Aquitalea magnusonii: one gene and its partners. The protein of the gene in region 3 interacts with the protein of the main gene of each other region in a pairwise test. Links are inferred from orthologs where the notes say so. Each region holds a gene or a part of one and is shown on either strand. Other genes may lie near its edges. The genes, in order: odhB, uvrD and lpdA.

Evidence for each region.
Region 1: the proteins of lpdA (region 3) and odhB interact in binary tests that used the Escherichia coli proteins (3 or more experiments, as listed by UniProt). The link is inferred for Aquitalea magnusonii from one-to-one orthologs.
Region 2: the proteins of lpdA (region 3) and uvrD interact in binary tests that used the Escherichia coli proteins (3 or more experiments, as listed by UniProt). The link is inferred for Aquitalea magnusonii from one-to-one orthologs.

Annotation. Positions count from the first base shown.
Region 1 is NZ_AP018823.1:352,115-361,832, forward strand. What follows is about bases 3,524-6,410. They hold odhB (2-oxoglutarate dehydrogenase complex dihydrolipoyllysine-residue succinyltransferase), read left to right. Parts: upstream 3,524-4,285; coding sequence 4,286-5,536; downstream 5,537-6,410. Other genes in these bases: DLM_RS01775 (2-oxoglutarate dehydrogenase E1 component), read left to right, coding at 3,524-4,218; DLM_RS01785 (hypothetical protein), read left to right, coding at 5,605-5,793; lpdA (dihydrolipoyl dehydrogenase), read left to right, coding at 5,807-6,410. In the rest of the region: gltA (citrate synthase), read left to right, coding at 1-1,167; more of DLM_RS01775, read left to right, coding at 1,390-3,523; more of lpdA, read left to right, coding at 6,411-7,240; sucC (ADP-forming succinate--CoA ligase subunit beta), read left to right, coding at 7,441-8,610; sucD (succinate--CoA ligase subunit alpha), read left to right, coding at 8,638-9,522; DLM_RS01805 (hypothetical protein), read left to right, coding at 9,694-9,718. UniProt on the Escherichia coli protein: E2 component of the 2-oxoglutarate dehydrogenase (OGDH) complex which catalyzes the second step in the conversion of 2-oxoglutarate to succinyl-CoA and CO(2).
Region 2 is NZ_AP018823.1:4,560,570-4,570,317, forward strand. The notes cover bases 2,421-5,337. They hold uvrD (DNA helicase II), read left to right. Parts: upstream 2,421-2,760; coding sequence 2,761-4,914; downstream 4,915-5,337. Other genes in these bases: DLM_RS21395 (substrate-binding periplasmic protein), read right to left, coding at 2,421-2,733; DLM_RS21405 (response regulator), read left to right, coding at 4,946-5,337. In the rest of the region: DLM_RS21380 (cell division protein FtsI), read left to right, coding at 42-662; DLM_RS21385 (flagellar basal body L-ring protein FlgH), read right to left, coding at 649-1,338; DLM_RS21390 (hypothetical protein), read left to right, coding at 1,530-1,757; more of DLM_RS21395, read right to left, coding at 1,783-2,420; more of DLM_RS21405, read left to right, coding at 5,338-6,658; DLM_RS21410 (LytR/AlgR family response regulator transcription factor), read left to right, coding at 6,646-7,380; DLM_RS21425 (DUF3460 family protein), read left to right, coding at 9,147-9,326; DLM_RS21430 (class I SAM-dependent methyltransferase), read left to right, coding at 9,445-9,748. UniProt on the Escherichia coli protein: A helicase with DNA-dependent ATPase activity. Unwinds DNA duplexes with 3'-5' polarity. Translocates on single-stranded DNA with 3'-5' polarity. Initiates unwinding more efficiently from a nicked substrate than double-stranded DNA.
Region 3 is NZ_AP018823.1:4,046,110-4,055,838, forward strand. Bases 2,220-5,117 are described here. They hold lpdA (dihydrolipoyl dehydrogenase), read right to left. Parts: upstream 4,620-5,117; coding sequence 2,820-4,619; downstream 2,220-2,819. Other genes in these bases: DLM_RS18940 (autotransporter assembly complex protein TamA), read right to left, coding at 2,220-2,620; aceF (dihydrolipoyllysine-residue acetyltransferase), read right to left, coding at 4,757-5,117. In the rest of the region: DLM_RS18935 (translocation/assembly module TamB domain-containing protein), read right to left, coding at 1-872; more of DLM_RS18940, read right to left, coding at 872-2,219; more of aceF, read right to left, coding at 5,118-6,427; aceE (pyruvate dehydrogenase (acetyl-transferring), homodimeric type), read right to left, coding at 6,566-9,229; DLM_RS18960 (M48 family metalloprotease), read right to left, coding at 9,533-9,729. UniProt on the Escherichia coli protein: Lipoamide dehydrogenase is a component of the glycine cleavage system as well as of the alpha-ketoacid dehydrogenase complexes.

The DNA of each region.
Region 1 (9,718 bases), 3.7 Mb from region 3 along the record:
ATGTTCACCTTTGACCCGGGCTTCCTGGCCACCGCCAGCTGCGAGTCCGCCATCACCTTCATCGACGGTGATCTGGGTCAGCTCTACTACCGCGGCTATCCGATCGAGCAGCTGGCTGAGAAGAGCGATTATCTGGAAGTGTGCTACCTGCTGCTGAACGGCGAACTGCCGACCGCAGCCCAGCGCAAGGAATTCGAACGCGGCGTAATGCGCCACAACATGCTGCACGACCAGTTGATGAGCCTGTTCAAGGGCTTCCGTCGTGACGCACATCCGATGGCCGTGATGGTGGGTGTGGTGGGCGCGCTGTCCGCCTTCTACCACGATTCGCTGGACATCACCAATCCGGAACACCGTCGCATCTCTGCCCACCGTCTGGTGGCCAAGCTGCCGACCATCGCCGCACAAGCCTACCGCTACAACAAGGGCCTGCCGTTCTCCTACCCGAAAAACGGCCTGACCTATGCGGAAAACTTCCTGCACATGATGTTCTCCACCCCGTGTGAAGAATACAAGGTGAACCCGGTACTGGCCCGCGCGCTGGACCGTATCTTCACCCTGCATGCCGACCACGAGCAGAACGCTTCCACCTCCACCGTCCGTCTGGCTGGTTCCTCCGGTGCCAACCCGTTCGCATGTATCGCTGCCGGTATCGCCTGCCTGTGGGGCCCGTCCCACGGTGGCGCCAACGAAGCCGTACTGAAAATGCTGGATGAAATCGGCAGCGTGGACAACGTGGCCGACTTCATGCAGGGCGTGAAGGACAAGCGCTACAAGCTGATGGGCTTTGGCCACCGCGTGTACAAGAACATGGACCCGCGCGCCGCCATCATGAAGCAGACCTGCGACGAAGTGCTGAACGAACTGGGCCTGCACAACGATCCGAAGTTCAAGCTGGCCATGGCACTGGAAAAGATCGCCCTGGAAGACCCGTACTTCATCGAGCGCAAGCTGTACCCGAACGTCGACTTCTACTCCGGCATCGTGCTGTCTGCCATTGGCATTCCGGTTTCGATGTTCACCCCGATCTTCGCCCTGGCACGTACCGTGGGCTGGATTGCGCACTGGAGCGAGATGATCGCCGATCCGGCCATGAAGATCGGCCGTCCGCGTCAGCTGTACACCGGCGCGCCGCGTCGCGACATTGTCGATATCGACAAGCGTTAATCAGGCAGTGACAAGTTGGCCGGACACGTTTCGGCCAACTTTTTACCTTGTCTTACAGAATACAGTCAGCAGTTTCACGACAGACGCCGACAGAGCGCTGCGGAAAAGAACGGAGACGGATTTGCCCTGCCAAAGCCCTTCTTGCGTCTTTTCCACAACGCTTTCTCCACGCTGCAATGTAGCCAAACGTAGACACGTACGTAGATAACAAAGGGTCGAATAATGATGCAATCCATGTACAGTCATTCCTACCTGTTCGGTGGGAATGCACCGTTCATCGAGGAACTGTACGAACAGTACCTCGCTGATGCGAATTCGGTTCCGGCCGAATGGCGTGAATACTTCGACAAGCTGGCCCAGGCACCGGGCGCGGCTGAGCGCGATGTACCGCACATGCCCATCCAGGAATCCTTCATTCAACTGGCCAAGAAACCGGCCAGCGGCCCGCGCAACAGCACCGGCGGCGAATGGGAAACCATGCAGAAGCAAGTGGGTGTGCTGAAACTGATTTCGGCCTATCGCGTACTGGGTTCCCGTCAGGCCAACCTCGACCCGCTCAAGCGCATGGATCAGGCTACCCTGCAAGAGCTGGACCCGCACAAGCACGGTCTGACCGATGCCGACATGGCGGTGCAGTTCAATGTGGGCTCGCTGGTGGCCCCGCAAAAGCTGCCGCTGTCCGATATCCTGTCGCGTCTGAAACAGACCTACTGCGGCAATATCGGTCTGGAATTCATGCACATCACCAAGTCGGACGAAAAGCACTGGGTACAGAAGCGCTTTGAAGGCGATCTGTCCACCCCGCGCTACGATGCCGCCAAGAAAATGCGCATCCTCAAGCAGATCACCGCGGCCGAGACCCTGGAACGCTATCTGCATACCAAATACGTTGGCCAGAAGCGCTTCTCGCTGGAAGGTGGCGAATCCACTATCGCCGCACTGGACCACCTGATCCACAACGCCACTGCCGTTGGTGTGCAAGAGCTGATCATCGGCATGGCCCACCGTGGCCGTCTGAACGTGCTGGTGAACACCCTGGGCAAGCAGCCGCGTGACCTGTTTGCCGAATTCGAAGGCAAGGCCGCCCAGCAAATGGCCTCCGGCGACGTCAAGTACCACATGGGCTTCTCCTCCGACATCCCCACCGCCAGTGGTCCGATGCATGTGTCGCTGGCGTTCAACCCGTCGCACCTGGAAATCGTCAACCCGGTAGTGGAAGGCTCGGTACGTGCCCGTCAGGACCGCCGCAAGGACAGCGAGCGCAAGTGCGCCGTGCCGGTACTGATTCACGGTGACTCCGCCTTTGGCGGCCTGGGTGTCAACCAGGGTACTTTCAACCTGTCGCAGACCCGCGGCTACGGTACCGGTGGCACCATCCACATCGTGATCAACAACCAGGTGGGTTTCACCACCTCGGACACGCGCGACATGCGTTCCACCCTGTACTGTACCGACGTGGCCAAGATGGTTGAAGCGCCGATTTTCCACGTCAACGGTGATGATCCGGAAGCCGTCTGCTACGTGATGCAGGCTGCGCTGGACTACCGCATGCAGTTCAACAAGGACGTGGTCATCGATCTGGTCTGCTACCGCAAACTGGGTCACAACGAAGGTGATGATCCCTTCCTGACCCAGCCGATGATGTACAAGAAGATTGCCAAGCATCAGGGCGTGCGCGCCATGTATGCCGAGCGTCTGGTACAGGAAGGCGTGCTGAAGGCAGAAGAAGCCGAAGCACTGATCCAGGCCTACCGTGACGCGCTGGACAAGGGCGAGCACGTGGAACAGACCGCGCTCACCAACTACAAGCGCGAACATGCCCTGGACTGGAGCCAGTACATGGGCACCCACTGGGCGCACCCCACCGACACCTCGCTGCCGCGCGCCGACATCCAGCGCCTGACCGAGAAGTTCACCACCCTGCCGGAAGGCTTCAAGCTGCACCCCACCGTGCAAAAGGTGCTGGCTGCACGCAAGGCCATGGCTGCCGGTGAACAGAATGCCGACTGGGGCATGGCCGAGACCCTGGCCTATGCAAGTCTGGTGACCAATGGCTTCGGTGTCCGCCTGTCCGGTGAAGACTCCGGCCGAGGTACTTTCTCCCACCGTCACGCCGTGCTGCACGACCAGAACCGCGAACGCTGGGACCAAGGCTCCTACGTGCCGCTGCGCAATATGTCCGACAACCAGGCTGAATTCCTGGTGATCGACTCCATCCTGAACGAAGAAGCGGTACTGGCCTACGAATACGGCTACGCCTGCTCCGCACCGGATCAGTTGGTGATCTGGGAAGCCCAGTTCGGCGACTTCGCCAACGGCGCCCAGGTGGCGATTGACCAGTTCATTTCCTCCGGCGAAACCAAGTGGGGCCGTCTGTGCGGCCTGACCACCATCCTGCCGCACGGCTACGATGGCCAGGGTCCGGAGCACTCCTCCGCCCGTCTGGAACGCTGGCTGCAACTGTGCGCCGAGCACAATATGCAGATCGTGATGCCGTCCGAAGCCAGCCAGATGTTCCACATGCTGCGCCGTCAGGTGCTGCGTCCGTACCGCAAGCCGCTGGTGATCTTCCTGTCCAAGCGCCTGCTGCGTTTCAAGGACTCCATGAGCCCGATCGAAGACTTCACCAACGGCAGCTTCCGCCCGGTGATCGGCGATGCCGTGGTACAGGATCCGAAGAAAGTGAAGCGCGTGCTGCTGTGTGCCGGTCAGGTGTATTACGACCTGGCTGCCGGCCGCAAGGAAAAGGGCCTGGAAGACGACATCGCCATCGTGCGCATCGAGCAGTTGTATCCCTTCCCGACCGAGCAGGTAGCCGCCGAACTGGCACGCTTCCCGCAAGCCAAGGAAGTGATGTGGGTGCAGGAAGAGCCGCGTAACCAGGGTGCCTGGTACCAGATCCGCCATCGCCTGGAAGGTCTGTTGATCGGCAAGCAGTTCTTGTCGTTCGCTGGTCGTCCGTCTTCCGCTTCCCCGGCCGTAGGCTACATGAGCAAGCACGTTGCCCAGCTCAAGGCCTTCGTCGAAGAAGCCATGACGATTGCCAAGTAAGTACACGCCAACACAACGATTACACTGACGGGGGCGGCAGGATGACCGCCCCGCTCTGGAGAAGAACATGATTATTGAAGTCAAAGTCCCCCAACTGCCCGAGTCCGTTTCCGAAGCCACGCTGATGACCTGGCACAAGAAAGCTGGCGATTTCGTCAATCGCGACGAAAACGTCATCGATCTGGAAACCGACAAGGTTGTGCTGGAACTGCCGGCACCGCAGGCTGGCGTGATTGTTGAAATCATCGAACAGGATGGCGCTACCGTGGTTTCCGGTCAGCTGATCGCCCGCATCGACACCGCCGCCAAGGCTGGCGATGCCCCGGCTGCCGTTGCGGCTGCCCCGGCTGCTGCCGCTCCGGCTCCGGTACAGGCTGCTCCGGCTGCTGCACCGGGTGGCGCTGCCATGCCGTCCGCTGCCAAGCTGGCTGCCGAAACCGGCGTGAACCTGGCCAACGTGACCGGCACCGGCCGTGATGGTCGTGTGCTGAAAGAAGACGTACAGGCTGCTGCCGCTGCACCGTCGCAAGCCGGCCCGGTACTGGCTGCTGCCAGCAATACCGGTGTGGCCCTGGCCGCCACCCCGGCTGCCGTCAACGTGGCTGCCGTGCTGGGCGACCGTCCGGAACAAAGCGTGCCGATGTCCCGCCTGCGTCAGCGCGTGGCCGAGCGTCTGGTGATGAGCCAGCAAACCAACGCCATCCTCACCACCTTCAACGAAGTGAACATGAAGCCGGTGATGGACCTGCGCGCCCGTTACAAGGACCGCTTCGAGAAAGAGCACGGCGTGAAGCTGGGCTTCATGGGCTTCTTCGTCAAGGCCGTGGTTGCCGCGCTGAAGAAATACCCCATCGTCAATGCCTCCGTTGATGGCAACAACATCATCTATCACGGTTACTTCGACATCGGCGTGGCCGTTGGCAGCCCGCGTGGTCTGGTGGTGCCGGTCATCCGCAATGCCGACCAACTGAGCCTGGCCGAGATCGAAAAACAGATCGCCGACTTCGGCAAGCGCGCCCAGGAAGGCAAGCTGACCGTGGAAGAACTGACCGGTGGTACTTACACCATCTCCAACGGCGGTACTTTCGGTTCCATGATGTCCACCCCCATCATCAACCCGCCGCAATCCGCCATTCTGGGCATGCACGCTACCAAGGAGCGCGCAGTGGTTGAGAATGGTCAAGTTGTCGTGCGCCCGATGATGTACCTTGCCCAGTCGTACGACCACCGCATCATCGATGGTCGCGAAGCGGTACTGAGCCTGGTGGCCATCAAGGACGCCATTGAAGATCCGGCCCGCCTGATCCTGGACCTGTAATACCGGGTCTGTAATGTCTGCTGGCCGCAAGCGTGCTTGCGGCCACTTTGAATAATGTGAACGGAGAAATGATGATTTTGCCTGACTGGCTGTATGCGGTAGCTTCCATCCTGGCTGGGGTCGCCATTGCGGTACTGACCTGGAAGAAGCAGCAACGCGGTATTCGCGAGGACCGTTACACCCTGGTGGGCAAGCTCATCATTGCCGTGTTCATGATTGCTTTCGGGATCTTGCTGTTCAAGGTCGGTAAATCCTGATCAAGGAAAATCAATGAGCCAACAGTTTGATGTAGTTGTGATTGGTGGCGGCCCTGGCGGTTATGTGGCTGCCATTCGTGCTGCCCAACTGGGTTTCAACACCGCTTGCGTCGATGCATTCAAAAACCCGGAAGGCAAGCCTTCGCTGGGTGGTACCTGCCTGAACGTGGGTTGCATCCCGTCCAAGGCACTGCTGCAGTCCTCGGAAAACTTCCACGCGGTACAACACGACTTTGCCAAGCACGGCATCAGCGTGTCCGGTGCCAAGATGGACGTCGCCGCCATGCTGGAACGCAAGACCGGCATCATCAGCAAGAACGCCGCCGGTATCAGCTTCCTGTTCAAGAAGAACAAGGTTGCCAACATCCACGGTCTGGCCGCCCTCAAGGGCCGTCAGGGCGACAAGTGGCTGATCGAAGTCACCGACAACGGTGCAGTGGTTGACACGCTGGAAGCCACCAACGTCATCATCGCCACCGGTTCCAGCCCGCGTCAGCTGCCGGGCCTGGCCACCGACAACCACATGGTGCTGGACAACGAAGGCGCTCTGGCACTCTCCGCCGTACCGAAGCGTCTGGGCGTGATCGGTGCCGGTGTGATCGGTCTGGAAATGGGTAGCGTGTGGAAGCGTCTGGGCGCGGAAGTGACCATTCTGGAAGCCGCACCGACCTTCCTGGCCGCTGCCGACCAGCAAATCGCCAAGGAAGCCTTCAAGACCCTGACCAAAGATACCGGTCTGGACATCAAGCTGGGCGTGAAGATTGGCGAAATCAAGGCCACCAAGAAGCACGTTACCGTCAACTACGAGCTGAACGGCGAAGCCGTGGCTGCCGAATTTGACAAGCTGATCGTCTCCATCGGTCGCGTGCCGAACACCTCCGGTCTGGGTGCCGAAGCGGTTGGCCTGCAACTGGACGAGCGTGGCTTTGTTGCCGTGGACGACCACTGCCACACCAATCTGCCGGGCATCTGGGCGATTGGCGACGTGGTGCGTGGCCCGATGCTGGCGCACAAGGCTTCCGAAGAAGGCGTTGCCGTGGCAGAACGCATTGCCGGCCAGAAACCGCATGTCGATTTCGGCGTGATTCCGTGGGTGATTTACACCTCGCCGGAAATCGCCTGGGTGGGCAAGACCGAAGAACAGCTCAAGGCTGAAGGCATCGAATACAAGAAGGGGACTTCCGGTTTTGCTGCCAACGGTCGCGCGCTGGGTCTGGGTCAGGCACAAGGCACGGTGAAGATTCTGGCCGATGCCAAGACCGACCGCATCCTGGGCTTGCACATGATCGGCCCGATGGTGTCCGAGCTGGTGACCGAAGGCGTGGTGTCGATGGAATTCAAGGCCGCCAGCGAAGACCTGGCCCGCATTGTCCACGCCCACCCCAGCCTGTCGGAAGTGGTACACGAAGCTGCACTGGCCGCTGACAAGCGCGCATTGCACGGCTAAGTGCTGCGGGGCCGTGTACAATCACACGGCCCCATAAATCTGTCCGGTAACAGCCGGGCAGATTTGCAAAGAGGGTATGGGAGCAGGGACTGCCGCGAGAACAGTTCCGCCCCGATACATTAGGGTTGAGGAAGCGACCAAGGAATAGAGACGTTGGCCAGACAGGGCCCGCCATCATTTCCACCGAAAGGAAACCATAGATGAACCTGCACGAATACCAAGCGAAAGAGCTGCTGGCCAAATACGGCTTGCCGGTACAAAAGGGCATTCTGGCCACCACGCCGGAAGAAGCCGCTGCCGCTTATGACCAACTGGGCGGCAAGTTTGCCGTCGTCAAGGCCCAGGTGCATGCCGGTGGCCGTGGCAAGGCCGGTGGTGTCAAAGTGGTAAAGACCCGCGAAGAAGCCGCTGAAGTCGCCAAGAGCCTGATCGGCACCAACCTGGTGACCTATCAGACCGACGCAGCCGGCCAGCCGGTCAACAGCGTATTGGTATGCGAAGACATGTACCCGGTACAGCGCGAACTGTACCTGGGCGCCGTAGTGGACCGTGGCAGCCAGCGCGTTGTGTTCATGGTGTCCACCGAAGGCGGCGTGGAAGTCGAAAAAGTAGCCGAAGAAACCCCGGAAAAGATCATCAAGATCGAAATCAACCCGCTGGTTGGCATGCAGCCGTTCCAGGCGCGTGATGCCGCGTTTGCCCTGGGTCTGTCCGGTTCGCAAATCGCCGCCTTCAGCAAGCTGATGCTGGGTGCTTATCAGGCTTTCGTGGAAAACGACTTCGCCCTGTTCGAAGTAAACCCGCTGGCGCTGCGTGAAAACGGCGAACTGGCCTGCGTTGATGGCAAGATCAACCTGGACTCCAACGCCCTGTACCGTCACCCGGCCCTGCTGGCCCAGCGCGACAAGTCGCAGGAAAACGAACGCGAAGTGAAAGCTTCCGAATTCGACCTGAACTACGTGGCCCTGGAAGGCAATATCGGCTGCATGGTGAACGGTGCCGGCCTGGCCATGGCCACCATGGACATCATCAAGCTGAAGGGTGGCCAGCCGGCCAACTTCCTGGACGTGGGTGGTGGTGCCACCAAGGATCGCGTGATCGAAGCCTTCAAGCTGATCCTGGCCGATGATTCGGTCAAGGGCGTGCTGATCAACATCTTCGGCGGCATCGTACGTTGCGACATGATTGCCGAAGCCATCATCGCCGCGGTGAAGGAAGTGAACGTGACCGTGCCGGTGGTTGTGCGGCTGGAAGGCAACAACGCCGAGCTGGGCGCCAAGATTCTGGACGAATCCGGCCTGAAGCTGGTTTCCGCCCAGGGCCTGAACGACGCAGCCGAGAAGATCGTTGCTGCCGTTGCTGCGCTTTAATCACCTGCACCGCATAAGGATTTCAAAATGAGCGTATTGGTAAACAAAGACACCAAAGTGCTGGTGCAAGGTTTCACCGGCAAGAATGGTACCTTCCACGCCGAACAGGCGCTGAAGGTTGGCACCAAGGTAGTGGGTGGTGTAACTCCGGGCAAGGGCGGTTCCGAGCATCTGGGCCTGCCGGTGTTCAACACCATGAAGGACGCCGTGCGTCAAACCCAGGCTGATGCCTCGGTGATCTACGTACCGGCAGCGTTTGCCAAGGATTCCATTCTGGAAGCCATCGACAGCGGCGTGAAGCTGATTGTCTGCATCACCGAAGGCGTGCCCACCCTGGACATGCTGTACGTGAAAAAAGCCGTGGACGAAGCCGGCATCCGCCTGATCGGCCCGAACTGCCCGGGTATCATCACCCCGGGTGAGTGCAAGATCGGCATCATGCCGTGGCACATCCACAATCCGGGCCGCATCGGTATCGTGTCCCGTTCCGGCACCCTGACCTACGAAGCCGTGGCACAAACCACCGCCCTGGGTCTGGGTCAGTCCACCTGCATCGGTATCGGCGGCGACCCGATTCCGGGTACCAGCCACATCGATGCCCTGAAACTGTTCCAGGACGATCCGGATACCGACGCCATCGTGATGATCGGTGAAATCGGTGGTACCGCCGAAGAAGAAGCGGCTGAATTTGCCAAGGCCTACGTGACCAAGCCGGTAGTGGGCTACATCGCCGGTGTGACTGCTCCCAAGGGCAAGCGCATGGGCCACGCCGGTGCCATCATCTCTGGCGGCAAGGGTACTGCCGAAGAGAAGTTCAAGGCCTTCGAAAAGGCTGGCATCGCCTACACCCGCAGCCCGGCCGAAATCGGCAAGACCATGTTCGAACTGCTGAAGTCCAAGGGCATGATCTGATTGCAGGTTTCACTTGCTGCAGCAAAAACGCCACCTCCGGGTGGCGTTTTTTTATGGTCAGTCGCGGCATGTCATGCCGGACTGCTGTCAGCCGGCGATTTATGCTAGAACTTGGCATCTGCTGCCTGGTCGGACAGCAAGGGCAAGCAAGTGAACGAGGAAAGGAATGTGATGCGTAAATGGCTTTGTCTGTTGG
Region 2 (9,748 bases), 510 kb from region 3 along the record:
TGCTAGGGTTGCTCTGTTTTAATTGTCTGGCGAGTAAGAAGGTGAAATATCTGCTGCGTTTCATGATTGCACCTGCCGCGCTGACATTAAGTGCTTGTAGCCTGATCACTTCCCCATTGGTTGCCGGGGTGCAACTGGCCAGTACCGCAGTGACCTCGATTGCCAATATGGCACCCAATACCAGTACCAATGGCATGGCACATCCACATGATGAGCTGCGCAATATCTGTATCGAGATTAATTCCAGTGTAATTGTTTCCGATTTCATTCCTGAATTGCAAAAGCAGTTGCGCGAACGGGAAATTGAAAGCCGGATTTATGCAGTGGGCAATGCGCCAGGCAATTGCGAAGCCATTTTGTATTACACCGTGCTCACCCAATGGGGTTCCCCCATGTTTAGCGACGAATTGCGCCCGTATATTACCGATATCAATCTTTTACTCAAGAAAAACGGCAAGGTGCTGGCCAATGCGGCCTATCGGCTGGATGGCATGGCCTATGACAAGTGGAGTTCCACTGGCAAAAAGCTGTCACCGCTGCTGAACAAGATGTTCTCCAGTGACAATATGGCGCAGTGGCAAGCAGGGGGCGAGGCAGCCAATGGGGCTGCCCGCTTTGAACAAGATGTAGCCAAAAGAGCTGGCGCGACTACCAGAAATTGATCAGCCCGGCGAAGAAGCTCTGTGCCGCAGTCCGTGAGGCCACGTCGCTGGCCACCCCGTTCACGATCTGCTCGATGCGGGCATCGCCCACATCATTGGACGACACCACATTGCCCACCTTGATATCGCGCTTGTTCACAATGCCGGAAAAGCGCAGCAGCGTGGTATTACCACTGGCGGCCACGGCTTTTTCACCGGCCACGGCCAGATAACCGTTGGGCAATATATCGGTGACTGAAACCATCAGGCTGCCGCTGATCTGGTTGGCATTCGTCACCTGGCCGGTGCCTTTCAGGCTGCTGCTGCCCGTTGCTTTGCCGCTGTAATCAAAGATTTCCTTCAGCAAACCACCCATGGATGAAAGCGCACCCGGCCCGGATTCGGAAATGGTGGATGTGCGGCTGGTCGAGGTATTGGCATTGTTGCTGGAGGAAAGGTTCTCGGCAATATTGATTTTGAGTGCATCGCCAACACGGCTGGCAATCGGCTCTTCAAATAGCAGCATGGCCTTGTTTGGCTGATAAATGGAGCCGGGACTATCTTCCAGTGCCACCGGAGTGAATTGCGGTCTGATATGTACGGGTGCCGTAACCAGTGTTTGTGGCGAAGAGGCGCAGCCACTAAGCAGGCTGGTAAATGTCAGGCAGATCGATAATTGAGTCAGCAGTGTTTTCATTTTACCGCTCCCTGTTTCTTTAATTACTCCTTTTATTGTATTTTTACCGCTGGTTAATTAGCGTTATTGATTAAAAAACAAGGTAAGAAAATGTAAAGCAAATGGCTGATTGTCTTAACACCGCATAACGTAAATTTACACGCCAGCCAACGCTGGTATCAAAAAAGTAAAAACGGTATGGGGAGAACGAGATGAGCACAATCAGTGGCGTTGCCGCCGTAACACCTGGCCTCACGGCCTACAGCGTATTGCGTCAGGGAGCAAAAGCCGTGGTGGCCGAACTGGACTCTGCCGCCAAGGCCGCCGGCAGCGGCTTGAGCAGCGGTGCCGGTGCCACCGGTAGCGCGGTGGCACATGGGCTGACGGCAGTTGGCGAGGGCCTCAGCACCTTGGGGCGCACCATCAATACCCTGGCTTGATCCCTAGCCCCTCGCCTGGCGGCAGCTAGCGATGCCGCTGCAGCGGGCGCCAACGGGCCGACTGAAACTGTTGACTGAAATCCGGCAGCGCGGCGGTCTGCTTATCCGGCCCCAGGTATTTCTGCTGCAACTGCGCTACAAACCCGCTGTGTTCCAGCCCGCGCAGCGCATTTTGCAGCCGGGTGATGGTGCTGGCGGCCGTCTGCCGGTTCAGCGCAAACCAGTACTGCTCCTGGCCATCCAGCAGCGCAACCGGCCTGATCTGCTGGCTGCTGATGCCCGCCTGCTGCAGTTGCCAGTACATGGCCCAGTCCAGCATGGCAATCATGTCCACCCTGCCCAGCCGCAGCTTGGCCAGATTGCTGGCATCATCCGGTGCGTTGTCTTGTTCGATGCCCGGCCTTAAACCCAGTTGCTGCAACTGTGTTTGTGAGGCCGAGCCACGCACGGCACCAATACGCCATTGCTGCAATTGTCCTGGCGTTGTCAACTGAATGTCATTACGCACGGCCAGCCGGTACAGATAAACCCGCCGCTTGCCAATGGGCCCAAGCCAGCGGAACTGCTGTTCCCGTTCCGGCGTGCGTACCGTGCTGTACAGCACGCTATCCGGCGTGTTTAGCACCGTGACATAGGCGCGTGGCCAGGGAAGCAGCTGCTGGCGGAGCGTCAGGCCCGCCTTGCCTGCCATGGTGGTCAGCAGCTCGCTGGCATAGCCCCTGATCTGCCCGTCTTGCTGGTAGGTCAGCGGCGGCACATGTTCGGTATAGGCGGTCAGTCCGGCGGCATGGGCGGGGAGTGACAACAGCAGGGCCAAGCGGAAAGACAGGCGTAGATGCATGGTGGCAGTGGGAGATGGTTTCAGCGAAATTAACCCCTGGCCGACACCGCAGGCAAGCACAGCGACCGCAGCCGCCTGTGGCCTGTCGCATACCTGGCCACGGTATGCCGGCCAGCTGGTGTAAAATGCGTCCATCAACCACGCCCAGAAGAAATACCTGTCATGAGTGAGCTTTTAGCCGGATTGAATAATGAACAGCTGCGTGCCGTCACCTGGCCGGCCAAAAGTGCGCTGGTACTGGCAGGCGCGGGCAGTGGCAAGACACGGGTACTGACCACCCGCATTGCCTGGCTGATTGCCACCGGTCAGGTCAATCCCTCCGGCATTCTGGCCGTCACCTTTACCAACAAGGCGGCGCGGGAAATGCATACCCGGCTGGGTGCCATGGTGCCGGTGAATGTGCGCACCATGTGGATTGGCACTTTCCACGGCCTGTGCAACCGCTTCTTGCGTGCCCACTACCGCGATGCCGGCCTGCCGCAGGCGTTCCAGATTCTGGATTCCGCCGACCAGCAAGCCGCCATCAAACGCCTGCTCAAAAGCCTGGAGCTGTCGGACGAGAAATATCCGCCGCGTGCGGTGCAAAGCTTCATCAACGGCAACAAGGAAGCCGGGCTGCGGGCCGACCGTCTGCCACCCGCCTTGAATCCCTACGAAGCCAAGCTGGTGGAATTGTATGCCGCCTACGATGCCCAGTGCCGCCGCGAAGGCGTGGTGGATTTTGCCGAGCTGCTGCTGCGCAGTTACGAACTGCTACAAGCCAATGCCGCCTTGCGCGCCCATTATCAGGGCCGCTTCCGCCATATCCTGGTGGACGAGTTCCAGGATACCAACCGCCTGCAATACGCCTGGCTCAAGCTGTTGTCCGGCGAGCACAACGTGCTGTTTGCCGTGGGCGATGACGACCAGTCCATCTACGCCTTCCGCGGTGCCGAAGTGGGCAATATGCGCGCCTTGCTGAGCGACTTCCAGGTGGCCGAGCCGGTGCGGCTGGAGCAGAACTACCGCTCGGTGGGCACCATCCTCAATGCCGCTAATGCCCTGATCGAGCGCAACGATGGCCGCCTGGGCAAGAATCTGTGGACCGACGCGGGCGAGGGCGAGCAGATCCGCCTGTACGAAGCCTACTCCGATGGCGATGAAGCCCAGTTCATCATCGACGAGGTGAAGAACCTGCAGCGCGAGGGCATGAATCTGTCCGACATGGCCATCCTGTATCGTTCCAACGCGCAGTCTCGGGTGCTGGAACATGTATTGGTGAATGCCCAGTTGCCTTACCGCATTTATGGCGGCCTGCGCTTTTTCGAGCGCCAGGAAGTCAAGCATGCGCTGGCCTATCTGCGCCTGGTCAGCAACCCGGATGACGACAACGCCCTGTTGCGTGTCATCAATGTGCCGGCGCGCGGCATCGGTGCCCGCACCGTGGAAAACCTGCAAGCCATCAGCCGTGAGCAGGGCGTCACCCTGTGGCAGGCCTGCTGCGCCGCCGGCGGTGGCCGTACCGCCGCCAAGCTGGGCGAGTTTGTGCTGCTGATCGAAGCCCTGCGCAACAAGAGCAGTGCCATGACGCTGGCGGAAACCGTCAGCCTGATCATCGACCACTCCGGCCTGCGCGCCATGTACGAGCAGGACAAGAAAGAAGGCGAAGAACGACTGGCCAACCTGGACGAACTGGTGAGCGCCGCAGCCGGTTTCTTCCCGGATCAGCCAGAGCTGGCCATTGTCGAATTCCTCAGTGCGGCCAGTCTGGAAGCGGGCGAGCATCAGGCCGAAGCCGGCGAGGACGCGCTGCAACTGATGACGGTGCATGCCGCCAAGGGCCTGGAGTTCGACGCGGTGTTTGTCTCCGGTCTGGAAGAAGGACTGTTCCCGCACGAAAACAGCATGAACGACAGCAAGGGCCTGGAGGAAGAGCGTCGCCTGATGTACGTGGCCGTCACCCGCGCCCGCAAGCGCTTGTACCTGAGCTGCGCGCAGAGCCGCATGCTGCACGGCCAGAGCCGCTATCCCATCCGTTCGCGCTTTGTCGAGGAAATTCCCGCCGAGCTGGTTCGGGTACTGTCTGCTACAGTGAAACCTGTACCGCAGGCAAGTCCACGCCGCGCACCCTGGCTGGAGGAAGCCAGCGCGCCGGCCAGCACCATGTCGCTGCAGGGCTTTCGTATTGGTCAGGGCGTCAGTCATGCCAAATTCGGCGCTGGCGTGGTGATTAATGCCGAGGGCAGTGGCAATGATGTGCGCCTGCAAATCAATTTTGCCGAACACGGGTTGAAGTGGCTGGATTTGCGTTATGCCAAACTGACCGCCGAACAATGACATTCCAGCCAGGCTGGTCGATGATGACGCCATGAGTGACAAGCTACCTTCCACCACCTACCAGAGCCTGACTGCCGGGCAGGGCAGTGCCGAGTCAAGCCGGCGTCCCTACGAGGACCCATACTCCAGCCGGCTGTTCCTGATCATCGACAGCCTGCCGGAGATGCAGCGCGCGCTGGCCATGACCCTGGCCTCCTTCGGCGCTGACAAGGTTGAGTACGCCAGCAAGGCCGGCGATGCACTGGCCAAGATGGCCAAGTTCGAATTCGACGTGGTGCTGTGCGACTACGACCTGGGGAATGGCTACGACGGCCTCTATCTGTTTGAGGAGGTCAAGGAACGCAATCTGATCAAGCAGTCCTGCGTGTTCATGATTGTCACCGGCGAGCGGCGGGCGCAACGGGTAATCTCCGCTGCCGAGCTGGCACCGGATGACTACCTGCTCAAGCCCTTCACCGGCGAGGTGCTCAGTCAGCGGCTGGAAAAAGCCATGCGGCGACGCGAGGCCTTCCGCATGGTGGATGAAGCCATCATGCGGCACGAATACCTGGCTGCCATTGATGCCTGTAGCCGCAAGATCAGCCAGCGTGGCGAGTTTACGCTGGACTTCATGAAGCTCAAGGGCAGCCTGGCCCAGAAAATCGGCGACTTCGACACCGCGCGCAATCTCTACATGGAAGTGCTGCGCCTCAAGCCGCTGGCCTGGGCCAAGCTGGGTCTGGCCAAGTCGCTCACCGGCCTGAAAGCCTACGACGAAGCCAAGCTGCTGTTTGAAGAAGTGCTGGCCGATAATGAAAGAGTGATGGAAGCCTATGACTGGCTGGCCAAGCTGCACCGCATCCATCACGACCTGCCCGGCGCACAAAGCACCCTGGAAAAGGCCACCACCCTGTCGCCGGTGGTGCTGCGCCGGCAAAAACAACTGGCCGAAGTGGCCATGCTCAACAAGGACCTGGAAACCGCCGAGGCGGCCAGCGAAGAAACCCTCAATATCGCCAAATACACCTGGCACCGCAGCCCCACCCATTACGCCATGCTGGCGCGGGTGCAGATGGCACGGGGGGAAACCGGCACGGCGGCCCGCACGCTGGGCAATCTGCGCCGTGACTACCGCTACAACGAAGCCGGCGAATGGATGTGCAGCGTGATTGACAGCCAGTTGCAGACCAAGCTGGGCAACCGCGACAAGGCACGCGCCCTGCTGGCCGAGGCCGAGGCCGCCTACCAGAAGCTGGGCAGCAATCTGCCGGCCGAGGCGCAAATGGAATTTGCCCGTGCCTGCTATGCCCAGGGCAAACAGGACACCGGCAATGCCGCCATGCGCGATCTGGTGCGCAACAATCACGACAACGAAGAGTTGCTCTCCACCATTGGCGGCCTGTTCGAGGAAGTGGGGCTGGGCGACATGGGGCGTCAACTGATTGCCGAAAACGTGCAGTCGGTGCTGGAACTCAACAACCAGGCGGTACGCGAGGCGCAAGCCGGCCGCTTTGAGCAGGCCATCGATCGCTTTGTCAAAGCCCATGAGGAAATGCCGCACAATGTGCAGGTGATGCTTAACCTGGCCAACGCCACCATGGCCTATGTGCATGGCAATGGCTGGCACGAAAGCCATATGCGCCGCGCCTACGACATGCTGGTGCAAGTGCGTGAACTGGCCCCCACCAACAACAAGTTCCAGAAGATTCTCAAGGCTTGGCGACAACTGGTAGAGAAACTGGGCAAGCCGCAATGGGTGCTTTGAACGGCCTGCGTGTACTGGTGGTGGATGATGAACCGCTGGCACGCGAACGCATGGTGGGGCAGGTGGCACAATGTGGTGCCACCACGGTGGCGGCGCTGGCGGATGCCAAAGCAGCCAGCCAGTGGCTGGCGCGCCAGATGGTGGACGTGCTGTTACTGGATATTTCCATGCCCGGCATCAGTGGAGTCGAACTGGCGCGCAGGCTGCGCCAGTTGCCGTTGGCACCGCAACTGGTGTTCACCACCGCGCATGAACAATACGCCGTGGACGCATTCGAACTGGATGCGGCTGATTATCTGCTCAAGCCGGTCAGGCTGGAGCGCTTGCGCCAGGCGCTGGAGAAGGCCGCGCTGCGCTGTGGCAAGCGCCCTGTCATCGAAGCCCATTTCACGGTGCGACATCGTGACCGTTTGCTCAACATTCCTTTTTCCGCCGTGCGCTATCTGAAAGCCGAGCAAAAATACATCAGTCTGGTGACGGCGGATGATGAATACCTGCTGGATGATTCACTGGTGGCGCTGGAGCAGCGACTGGACGACAGCGTGCTGCGCATTCACCGCAACTGCCTGGTGATGCGTCATGCGCTGCAGGCGCTTTTGCGGCTGGGAGAGGGGGCGGATGAGCAGTGGGGCGTCAGCCTGCGCGACATTGCCCAGCCACTGTTGGTCAGCCGCCGCCAATTGCCTGCCATCCGTGCTGCATTGCGTCAAAATAGCAGCTAGTTTATACAGCTAGCGCCAGGGCTTTGTAGTAAGGACAAATGCGACTAGGTATAATTACTTATATTTTCGACTGTGGCAGAATTCCTTGGGCTAGCAGGTCGCCCTTTCTATAGAATCGCCTTTTCTCCCTTCTGCCCTCCCTTGCTCCATGCGGATAAAACTGGCCACTCTGGCATGTGTACTGCTTTGGCTGCTGCTGAGCGCGCTGATTTCCATGGCTTTTCTCAGCCGTGCCGTCATCAGTGCCGAGCAGGAGTTCGACATGCTGGGCGTGCGCCTGTCCGAGCAGCTCAACCAGAAGCTGCTGGTCAACGCAACCATTCTGGACAGCTATGCCGCCTTCACCATGCTCGATCACCAGCAAGCCGGCGAGCAGGAGCAGGTATTCGTGCGCCAGATGGCCGAGCGCTATCCACAACTGGTGTCGCTGGAGCGCATTCAGCGCGTCCGCCATCAGGATCTGCCAGGCTGGACACAGCAGATGCAGGCGCAATGGGGCAGTGATTTCAAGCTGCATGCCTACCAACTGCCTCAGCAGTCGGTGATCTATCCCTTGCCGCTAAGCGCGGAGTATTACCCGGTGGTGTCCATCCTGCCGCTGAATCAGGCGGTACGTCCGCTGCTGGGCACCGATATCTCGCATGATCTGCGTTTGCAGGCAGCCTTGCAGGATGCGCGCCGTTTTGGCCGTGCCGCCATGTCGGCGTCCTTCATCCTGCGCGAGGGGTTTCGCGGTCATCTGCTGCTGCAGCCGGTCAACAGCAGCACACTCTTGCTGCGCGGCCAGCCGCCGGATCAGTTTGTCGCCCTGATGCTGCGCTCCGATTACCTGCGCCCGGACGATACCGCCCTGCCTGCCGGTCTGAGCCTGCAGATTCTGGCCAGAGGCCCACAGGCCGCCCGCTTGCCTGCCTATGTGGATATTGCCGGCACGCCGCATGGCTGGCTGGAAACCCTTGGCTTTCCGCAGCTGCAACTGGAACGCGCCGTGGGCAGTGAGTCGCAGCCGCTGACCCTGCGTCTGCACTGGCAATTGGGCTGGTACCTGCTTAGCGGCTTCGAGCGTGCCGTCATCCTGTGCCAGTCATTGCTGGTTTTATTGTTACTCGGTTTCGGGCTGCGCTTTTACTGGGGACTGTTGTCGCGGCAGGAGCGGCGCGAAAGCCATCTGTTTTATCTGGCCAATCACGACCGCCTCACCGGCCTGGCCAACCGCAACCTGTTTTATGACCGTCTGCAGCATGCCATCTCACGCCTTAACCGCAGCGAGCGGCGCCTGGCGGTGCTGTTCCTGGACATGGATCGCTTCAAGCCGGTGAACGACAGCTATGGCCACGCCACCGGCGACAAGGTTTTGCAGCTGATTGCCGCGCGCATCCTGGCCATCATGCGCAATCAAGACACCGTGGCCCGGCTGGGGGGGATGAGTTCGTGCTGCTGATGGAGGATGTGGAGTCCAATCGCGAGGCAGACCGGGTTGTCGAACGACTGAAACACGCCATCCAGCAGCCCTATGAGGTAGATGGCCACAGCATCGAGCTGGGGGTCAGCATCGGCGTGGCCTATTATCCGGAAGACGGCATGCTGATCGAAGAACTGCTGGACGTGGCCGACCGCAAGATGTACGGCGACAAGGCACCGGATATTCCGCGCGGCTAGCTGCTGCTGTGGTGTTTGTGCCGCCCGGCGGCCAAATATCCGGCAAGACCGTGGTCAGTGCCGGCGCTTATCGATTAGAATCCTGCGATCATAGCCAGGGGAATACCATGTACCAGTCCGATTTCACCAAATTCATGAGCGAATTTCTGGACAAGCATCCGGAAGTAGACCAGCAGCGCCGCGAACTGCGCCTCACCCTGTGGGACCGCAAGGTCAACCTGGACGACCAGCGCCGCTGGAAAGAGTCCCGCGTGCCGCAAAAGCCCTACGTCTACCAGCCGGAATAAGCAGTCCCGGCCCGGCTTGCGCCGTGGCCATTCCCGAACGCCCCCTGTTGCCACCGATGGCCCACCCCGTCGGCCCGGCGCTGCCAGCGGGCGTTTTGTCATTTTCCCGAGAGTATCCATGACCAGTCGTACCGTGCCGCTGGACGGCACCTTGCATGATTACCTGATGGCCATTGGCCTGACCGAGCACCCGGTAATGCGCGAACTGCGCGAATTCACCGCCGGCCATCGCATGGCCAAGATGCAGATCGCGCCCGAACAAGGGCAGTTCATGGGCTGGCTGGTACAGCTGATGGGCGTGCGCCGCTATCTGGAAATCGGCGTGTTCACCGGTTACAGCACGCTGGCCGCGGCCTTGGCCATGCCGGAAGATGGCCAGATCGTCGCCTGCGATGTGAGTGATGAATTTACCCGTATCGCCC
Region 3 (9,729 bases):
GCTTTGGGCCAGCTCGGCAACAGCGCTTGCGGGTTGATACCGCCCACCCGGATGTCCAGCCGCCCGAAACGGTTATAAGGGTTAAAGGCAAATGGCCGTAACAAGCCGTGCGCCTCGGCCAACATGCCCTTGCCACTGCCTGTCGCATCCACTTGCAAGGCCAGCAGATTGCCTGCCAGCTTCAGCCCGGCCTGTACTGGAATCTGCTCTAGCTCGCCCTGGGCGCGGAGCTGGCCCTGGGTGGCAAATGGTGTGCTATCGGCGATGGACAGACGGGCGCTGGTGCTGCCCCATGGTGTTTGCAGCTGTGCCAACTGCAATTGATGCTGCTGGTTCTGGTAGGCATAGCTGGCCTGCAAGCCGTAAAGCCTGACGTCCGCCGGCAGCAGGGTGAGGCTGGCCAGTTTTACTTGTTCGACGCGGACATCCAGCGGCAAGGACAAAGAAACGGGAGCCCCGGCAGCAGGCGTGGCGGGAGCCGGACGGCTGTTTACCCGTACATGGCCGATATCAAGCAGTTGTACCTGCAAACGCCGCTGCCACATATCACTGGCTTGCCATTGCAGTTGCAGGCGGTCGATATCCACATCCTGATAGCGTGCGCGCCAGCGGATATCGTGCAGGGTAAAACCGGACCACAGGCTGCCTTCGCTACGGGCAATGCTCAATTGCTGATTGCTCAGTGCCGGCAGTTGCTGGCAAAGCCAGGCCAGACCCTGTGTGCTGCCACCCAGCCAGCCCAGCACAGCACCTAGCACAAGCAGCACCAGCAGGCAGAGCAGGCGGCCCCAGCGGCGCCGTGGCGGCTTTGGCAGAGGTGGCGGGCTGGCCTGCGGCCCTGCTGCCTGGTCTGGCAAGGGAGCGTCCTGCATCAGAAGGCCAGCCCCAGGCTCATGTTCCAGCGCAACTTACCGTCCTTTTCTGCCTTGGCAATATCCATGGACAGCGGTGCAATGGGACTCATCCAGCGCACACCGATACCGTTGGCGTGTTCCAGCTTGAAGCTTTGCCAGCTTTGCGCCGCGTTACCGGCATCGTGAAACAGCGCCAGCGCCCAGTCCTTGGCCACCGGAATCTGGTACTCCAGCGTGGCCGTGGCCACGACACGGCCACCGACCACCGCGCCATCCGGCCCAGGCAGACCCAGGCTCTGGTAATCATAGCCGCGCACGCTATTGGAACCACCGGCACGGAATAGCTGGGAAGATGGCACTTCATCACTGTCCTTGGCCCAGACCTGACCGATTTCCAGCCGGGTGAGCAAGGTGCCGTACTTGGGCCATGGACTCCAGTAGGCTACGCCACGCGCATAGCCCCGCACAAAGCTGGTGGTGGACAACGCGCTCCCCAGCGTGCTGGACAGCGAGGTGTCCAGCAAGGTGCCGGAGCGGGGACGCAAGGTGTCGTCCACATCGCGCCGCGTCCAGCCAAACACACCAAGCAGGGCCGCGGTATTGTTGCTGGGCGTATTGCCGATGGTTTCCTTTTCCTGGATGAACTCCACGCCGAAACGGGCATTGATCTTTTCATGGCTGCGGATGCGCCAGGCACCGGCATCAATGGTGGTGGTTTTCACCCCCTGGATATCGGTTTGCTTGAAAGATGAGGTGATGGAATGGGAATAGTTGTCGGCCTGGCGTGGAAAACCCAGGCCGAAACTCAGGTTACGGTCGCTGTTTTTCCAGTCCAGCAAGGCAGAACCGGTCCAGCCTTTGCCAAACAGATTGTAGTAGTCATAGCCGATGCGGGTACCGGGCCCGTCTTCCGAGTCGTAGGTCAGGCCCAATTCCAGCTTCTGCTTGGGAAACTCGGTCAGGCTCACCTCTACCGGCACCTGGTTATTGTCTATGCGCGCCATGTCGGCACTCACCACCACCCCGGAATACTGGGCGGCCTGCTCCAGCGCAGACTGATAATCCAGTAGCTTCTTTTGCTGATAGGGGTCGCCCTGCTGAAAATCCGCCAGCCCGGTTGCCACGCTCAAGGGATAACGCTGGTTGCCGGTGATATGGGTGGGACCAAAACGGATCAAGGGGCCACTATCCACCTGCACCAGCAACTGGCTGCGCTGGGTTTGCGGATCGATGTCGGCCTGGCTCTTGACGATTTTTGCCAGCGGAAAGCGATCGACGGTAAGCAGGCGCAGGATGGCGCGTTTGCTGCTGCTCCAGTCGTCCTGCCGATATGGTGCGCCAATGGGCAGCGACCAGGCTTCCAGCACGGCGGCCAGCCGTTTCTGGTAATCGGCTTGCTGACGGATGTCACCGCCAAGCTGCAGGGTAACGTCGTCGATGATGACCGGCTCGCCCGGATCAACCTTGATCACATAGTGATGTTCTGTCGGTTCCTCCACCCGGATGGTGGCACTGAAGTAGCCCTCGGTCTCCAGCAAGGCCTGGGCTGCATGCGGCGTTTCCTTGATGATGGCCTGTAGCTGAAACTCATCCAGATCAGCATCGTTACTGGCGGAAACCAGTTCCAGGTGATCGTTCAGCAGGCTGGCCAGCGTCGATGGAGCATCCACACTGACGGTGTAATCCACCTTGGCCCAGGCTGGTGCGGCACACAGCGTGAGGGCAAGGGCGGATGACAAGGCAAGGGGAGAGGTTCGTGGCAGCATGTCGGCATTCATCTGGAATCCGACTGATGGTAGCGAAACTGGTTCAGTCTGGCGAGGACTGTCGGCAGACTGCTCTGCACGGCTGCCATAAAAAATGGCGGAATGATCCGCCACAAGACTGAGAGAGATAAGACGCGACCCGCCAGAGGCGGGCCGGGACTGCAGGCAGCCTGCCCGGCCTTACGGCCGGACTGGCAGCTTACTTCTTGCGCTGCGGCGGCAGGTCCGTGCAGCTACCCTCGAATACTTCGGCGGCCATGCCGATGGATTCGCCCATGGTGGGGTGCGGGTGAATGGTCTTGGCGATGTCTTCGGCATCGCAGCCCATTTCGATGGCCAGGCAGATTTCACCAATCATGTCGCCGGCGTGCGGGCCGACAATGCCGCCACCAATCACCTGATGGGTAGCCGGATCGAAAATCAGCTTGGTGAAGCCTTCATCACGACCATTGGCAATGGCGCGACCGGACGCAGCCCACGGGAAGACGGATTTCTCCACCTTGATGCCCTGTTTCTTGGCTTCGTCTTCGGTCATGCCCACCCAGGCCACTTCCGGATCGGTATAGGCCACACCCGGAATCACGCGGGCATCGAAGAAGGCCTTGTGGTCAGCGCAGTTTTCTGCGGCAACGTGGCCTTCATGCACGCCCTTGTGCGCCAGCATCGGCTGACCGACGATGTCACCAATGGCGTAGATGTGCGGCACATTGGTGCGCTGCTGCTTGTCCACCGGGATGAAACCGCGGTCAGTCACGGCCACACCGGCGTTTTCCGCACCAATCAGCTTGCCATTGGGCGCACGGCCGGTGGCATACAGCACCAGGTCGTAGCGTTGCGGTTCTTTCGGTGCCTGCTCGCCCTCGAAGGTGACGTACACGCCGTCTTCCTTCGGCTCGACGGCAACGGTCTTGGTGTTCAGCATGATGTTGTCGAAGCGGTGGGCATTCCACTTCTGCCATACCTTGACCAGGTCACGGTCGGCACCCTGCATCAGGCCGTCCAGCATTTCCACCACGTCCAGGCGGGCGCCCAGCGTGGAGTAAACAGTACCCATTTCCAGACCGATGATGCCGCCACCGATGATCAGCATCTTTTCCGGCACGGCTTTCAGTTCCAGCGCGCCGGTGGAGTCCACCACACGCGGATCATCCGGAATGAACGGCAGCTTCACCACGCGCGAACCGGCGGCGATGATGGCGTTCTTGAACTTGACGATGGTTTTCTCGCCGCTCTCTGCACGGCCGTTGCCGGTAGTGACCGACACTTCGATGTGATGCGGGTCGATGAAGCGGCCATTGCCACGTACGATTTGCACCTTGCGCGCCTTGGCCATGCCGGCCAGGCCACCGGTCAGCTTGCCGATGACCTTTTCCTTGTAGCCGCGCAACAGGTCGATATCCACTTCCGGCTTGCCGAACTTGATGCCGTTGGCAGCCAGATGGCTTACTTCGTCAATCACGGCTGCATTGTGCAGCAGGGCCTTGGACGGGATGCAGCCCACGTTCAGGCACACGCCACCCAGGGTGGAGTAACGCTCGACGATGACCACTTTCTGGCCCAGGTCGGCGGCGCGGAAGGCAGCGGAATAACCGCCAGGGCCACCGCCCAGTACCATCACGTCGCATTCGACATCGGCACCGCCCGCGTGGCTGGCGGCCACCGGGGCAGCCTGCGGAGCAAAACCGGCATCGGTGTGAGCAGAGGCCACACCGGTGGTTTCCAGCGGCTTGGCTTCTGCCGGGGCCGCGCTGGCGGCGGCAGCAGCTTCAACGATGACGATCACGTCACCTTCGCTCACCTTGCTGCCCACGGCCACTTTGACTTCCTTCACCACACCGGCAGATTCCGCCGGCACTTCCATGGTGGCCTTGTCGGTTTCCAGGGTGATGAGGCTGTCATCCTTGCTCACCACATCGCCCGGCTTCACAAAGACTTCGATCACGTCCACATTGCTGTGGCCGCCGATATCCGGGACTTTCAGTTCAATCAGATTGCTCATGGCTTTTGGGAGTGGGGAATGGCGAGTAGGGAGTTACTCCACCCGCCATCCACCACCCACTTCCTTTATCAGTTCGTTTTCCCGATGGGGAGCACCTGCCTGCAGCAAGCACGACTCCCCACTCCCTACTCACGATTTCAGAGGATCAGGCGACGCACGTCGGACAGCAGCTTGCCCAGATGCACGGTGAAGCGCGCGGCAGCCGCACCGTCGATCACGCGGTGATCGAAGGACAGCGACAGCGGGCACATCAGGCGCGGTGCGAATTCCTTGCCGTTCCATACCGGCTTGATCTGGCTCTTGCACACACCCAGGATGGCCACTTCCGGCGCATTCACGATCGGGGTGAAGCTGCTGCCACCGATACCACCCAGGCTGGAGATGGTGAAGGTGGCGCCTTGCATGTCGGTCGGCTTGAGCTTGCCTTCGCGGGCTTGCAGCGACAGCTCGGTCAGTTCCTTGGCGATCTGCTTGATGCCCTTCTGGTCGACGTTCTTGATGACCGGTACCACCAGGCCATTCGGCGTGTCGGCGGCAAAGCCGATGTGGTAATACTGCTTGAGCACCAGATTGTCGCCATCCAGCGAGCTGTTGAAGGTGGGGAATGCCTTCAGGGCTTCGGCAGCGGCCTTGATGATGAAGGCCAGCGGCGAAATCTTCAGGCCGGATTTTTCCCATTCCTTGCCGATGGTCTTGCGGAAGTCTTCCAGCTCGGTGATGTCGCACTCGTCGTTGAACGTGACGTGCGGGATCATCACCCAGTTGCGGCTGAGGTTGGCACCGGAAATCTTCTGGATGCGCGACAGCGGCTTGGTTTCGATCGGGCCGAACTTGGCGAAATCCACCTTCGGCCACGGCAGCAGGTCCAGACCCACACCGGAACCAGCAGCGGCGGCCGGGGCGGCAGCCACCGGGTTCTGCAGCACGCTCTTGACGAAGGCCTTCACGTCGGCGTCGATGATGCGACCCTTGCGGCCCGTACCCTTGACGCGGCCCAGGTCCACACCCAGTTCGCGGGCCAGACGGCGTACCGACGGACCGGCATGGGCCTTGGAGAAGCTGGCTTCGTTGATGGCGGGCAGGCTGGCGCTGGCGGCAACCGGTGCAGCAGCGGCAGGCGCAGCGGCGACAGGAGCCGGCGCAGCGGCAGCCGGGGCCGGGGCCGGTGCTGCGGCAGGAGCGACCACCGGAGCAGCGGCAGCAGCAACAGCGCCTTCCACCACCACGATCAGGTCGCCCTGGCTTACCTTGCTGCCAACGGCAACCTTGACTTCAACTACCTTGCCAGCGGCAGTGGCCGGTACTTCCATGGTGGCCTTGTCGGTTTCCAGCGTGATCAGCGAATCGTCCACGCTGATCACGTCGCCCACCTTGACCGATACTTCGATCACGTCCACACCGTTGTGGCCGCCGATATCCGGCACCACGATGTCGATGCGACCGCTGGCAGCCGGTGCGGCAGCCGGTGCGGCAGGCGCTGCAACCGGTGCAGCTGCCGGAGCGGCGGCAACCGGGGCCGGTGCAACAGCAGCTGCCACGGCGGCCGGAGCCGGCGCGGCAGCGCTGGCGCCGACTTCCAGGATGGCGATGACGTCGCCCTCGGAAATCTTGCCGCCAACAGCGACTTTCACTTCCTTGATGACACCGGCAGCTTCAGCCGGCACTTCCATGGTGGCCTTGTCGGTTTCCAGGGTGATCAGCGAGTCGTCCACCGCCACGGTCTGACCGGCGGTGATGAATACTTCGATGATGTCTACATTGCTGTGCCCACCGATGTCGGGCACTTTCAGTTCGATCAGATTGCTCATATGTGTTGGGAGTGGGGAGTGGCGAGTGGGGAGTCCCCACGCCGCGCACTGTCCACTCACTACTCCATGAATTCGTTGGCCTGACTGAGCGGGGCCGGGCATCCACTCCCTACTCCCCACTCCCGTACTCCCGCTGGCTTACGCTTTCCAGCTAGGCAGCTTGTCGGTCTTGATGCCGTACTTGGCAATCGCTTCAGCCACCTTGGCAGCTTCGATCTTGCCTTCGCGGGCCAGGGCGGACAGGGCAGCCACGGCGACGTAGTGACGGTCCACTTCGAAGAACTCGCGCAGCTTGGCGCGGCTGTCGGAGCGGCCGAAACCGTCGGTGCCCAGTACCACGTAGCGACCCGGTACGTATTCGCGAATCTGGTCGGCGTAGTTGCGGATGTAGTCGGTAGCGGCGATCACCGGACCGCTGCGGCCTTCCAGTTGCTGCTCGACAAAGGACTTGCGGGCAGCTTCGGTCGGGTGCAGCAGGTTGAAGCGGGAAGCTTCCATGCCGTCACGACGCAGCTCGTTGAAGGAAGTCACGCTCCAGATGTCGGACGCGATGCCGAAGTCGTTGCGCAGCAGGTCTGCCGCGGCAATCACTTCACGCAGGATGGTGCCGGAGCCCATCAGCTGTACCTTCACCTTGGCGTCGCCGCCGTCCTTCAGCAGGTACATGCCCTTGATGATGCCCTGCTCGGCGCCTTGCGGCATGGCCGGGTGGGTGTAGTTCTCGTTCATCAGGGTGATGTAATAGAACACGTCTTCCTGCTCGGCATACATGCGGCGCAGGCCATCTTGCAGGATGACTGCCAGCTCGTAAGCGAAGGTCGGGTCGTAGGACACGCAGTTCGGGATCAGGCCAGCCTGGATGTGGCTGTGACCGTCTTCGTGCTGCAGGCCTTCACCGTTCAGGGTGGTACGACCGGCAGTGCCACCCAGCATGAAGCCACGGGCGCGCATGTCGCCAGCCGCCCAGGCCAGGTCACCGATACGCTGGAAACCGAACATCGAGTAGTAGATGTAGAACGGAATCATCGGGATGCCGTGGTTGGCGTAGCTGGTCGCTGCGGCAATCCACGAAGACATCGCGCCCGGCTCGTTGATGCCTTCTTGCAGCATCTGGCCGTCTTTGGATTCCTTGTAGAACATCAGCTGGTCGGCATCCTGCGGTACGTAGTTCTGACCCTGGGTGGACCAGATGCCGTACTGGCGGAACATGCCTTCCATACCGAAGGTGCGGGATTCATCCGGCACGATCGGCACGATCTGCTTGCTGATGTTCTTGTCTTTCAGCAGGGTGCCCAGCATGCGCACGAAGGCCATGGTGGTGGAGAACTCGCGCTCACCCGAATCACCCAGCAGGCTGTCGAACACGTGCAGGCCCGGGATGGCCAGCGGGGCCTTCACCGGTTTGCGGGCCGGCAGGTAACCACCCAGCGCGGCGCGGCGTTCACGCATGTACTTCATTTCCGGGCTGTCATCAGCCGGCTTGTAGTACGGCACCTTCGGCAGGTCTTCGTCGGACACCGGAATACCGAAGCGGTCGCGGAATTTGCGCAGGCTTTCGATATCCATCTTCTTGGCCTGGTGGGCAATGTTCTGCGCTTCGCCGGACGAACCCATGCCATAACCCTTGATGGTCTTGGCCAGGATCACGGTCGGACGGCCATTGGCATTGTGGGTGGCTTCGTAGTACGCGGCGTAGACCTTGTGCGGATCGTGGCCGCCACGGTTCAGCGCCCAGATCTCGTCGTCGGACATATTGGCCACCATTTCGCGCAGCTCCGGGTACTTGCCGAAGAAGTGTTCGCGAACGTAGGCGCCGTCTTTGGATTTGAAGGTCTGGTAGTCGCCGTCCACGCATTCGTCCATGCGTTTCTTCAACAGGCCCTTGGTGTCCATGGCCAGCAGCGGATCCCAGCGGCTGCCCCAGATCACTTTCAGCACGTTCCAGCCGGAACCGCGGAAGTCGCCTTCCAGTTCCTGGATGATCTTGCCGTTGCCGCGTACCGGGCCGTCCAGGCGCTGCAGGTTGCAGTTGATGACGAAGATCAGGTTGTCCAGACCTTCGCGCGCGGCCAGGGCGATGGCACCCAGGGATTCCGGTTCGTCCATCTCGCCGTCACCGCAGAAGCACCATACCTTGCGACCCGGCGTGCGGGCCAGGCCACGGCTTTCCAGGTACTTGAGGAAGCGGGCCTGATAGATGGCCATCAGCGGGCCAAGACCCATGGATACGGTGGGGAACTGCCAGAAGTCGTCCATCAGCCACGGGTGCGGATAGGAGGACAGGCCGTTGCCGTCCACTTCCTGACGGAAGCTGTCCAGCTGTTCTTCGGTCAGGCGGCCTTCCAGGAAGGCGCGGGAATACACGCCCGGCGCAATGTGGCCCTGGAAGTACACCAGATCGCCATCCTGCTCGTCGTTCGGCGCGCGCCAGAAATGGTTGAAACCTACGTCATACAAGGTGGCGGAGGACTGGAAGGACGCAATGTGACCACCCAGCTCCAGGTTTTTCTTGCCGGCACGCAGAACCAGTGCAGCGGCATTCCAGCGGTTGATGGAGCGGATGCGGTGCTCCATCTCGTGATTACCGGGGGATTTCTGTTCTTTGCCCACCGGGATGGTGTTCTGGTACGCGGTAGTCGCGTCGAAAGGCAGGTAAGCGCCACGGCGGCGGGTGCGCTCAACCATGGTTTCCAGCAGGAAGTGTGCGCGCTCGGAACCTTCGGTATCCAGAACCGACTCCAGCGCTTCAGTCCACTCCTGGGTTTCCAGGGGATCGATATCGTCAGGGAAGGTTGCAGCCATATCTCATCCTCACATCGGGGTGACCGGGGCCTGGATCAGGTCCAGACCCGCTTTATTGTGTTACCGGATCGAAAACGAAAAAACGAACCGGACTCGTTAGGGACAGATTATAAACGATCACTTTCGCAATAAAAATGTTCATTTATGAAAATGCCCTCTGGTGTTGCGGAGTGTATAGTTTCAGGAGGCAACAGCGGAATAGGCAATTAGGGTTATCACTGAATATTTGCTCCATTTATCAGGATATTGCGCTGCATCATGTTGTTTTTTTGCGATACCGCCCCCTGCAAGGTCTACACCGGTTTATTTCCCCGAATCCTTCCTTTCCTCTTTCAGCAGTTTTTCAACTTCGCGCATGCGCGCCTCGATGGAGGAGCGCAGGTAGAAGTCGTCGCCCTTGGCCTGAGAGGCAAACTGATACTGTTCCAGCGCCGCTTCGTAACGTCGTTCAAAGTAGAAAGCGTTGCCCAGTGCGGCGTGGTAGCGCTGTGGCTCCCGAT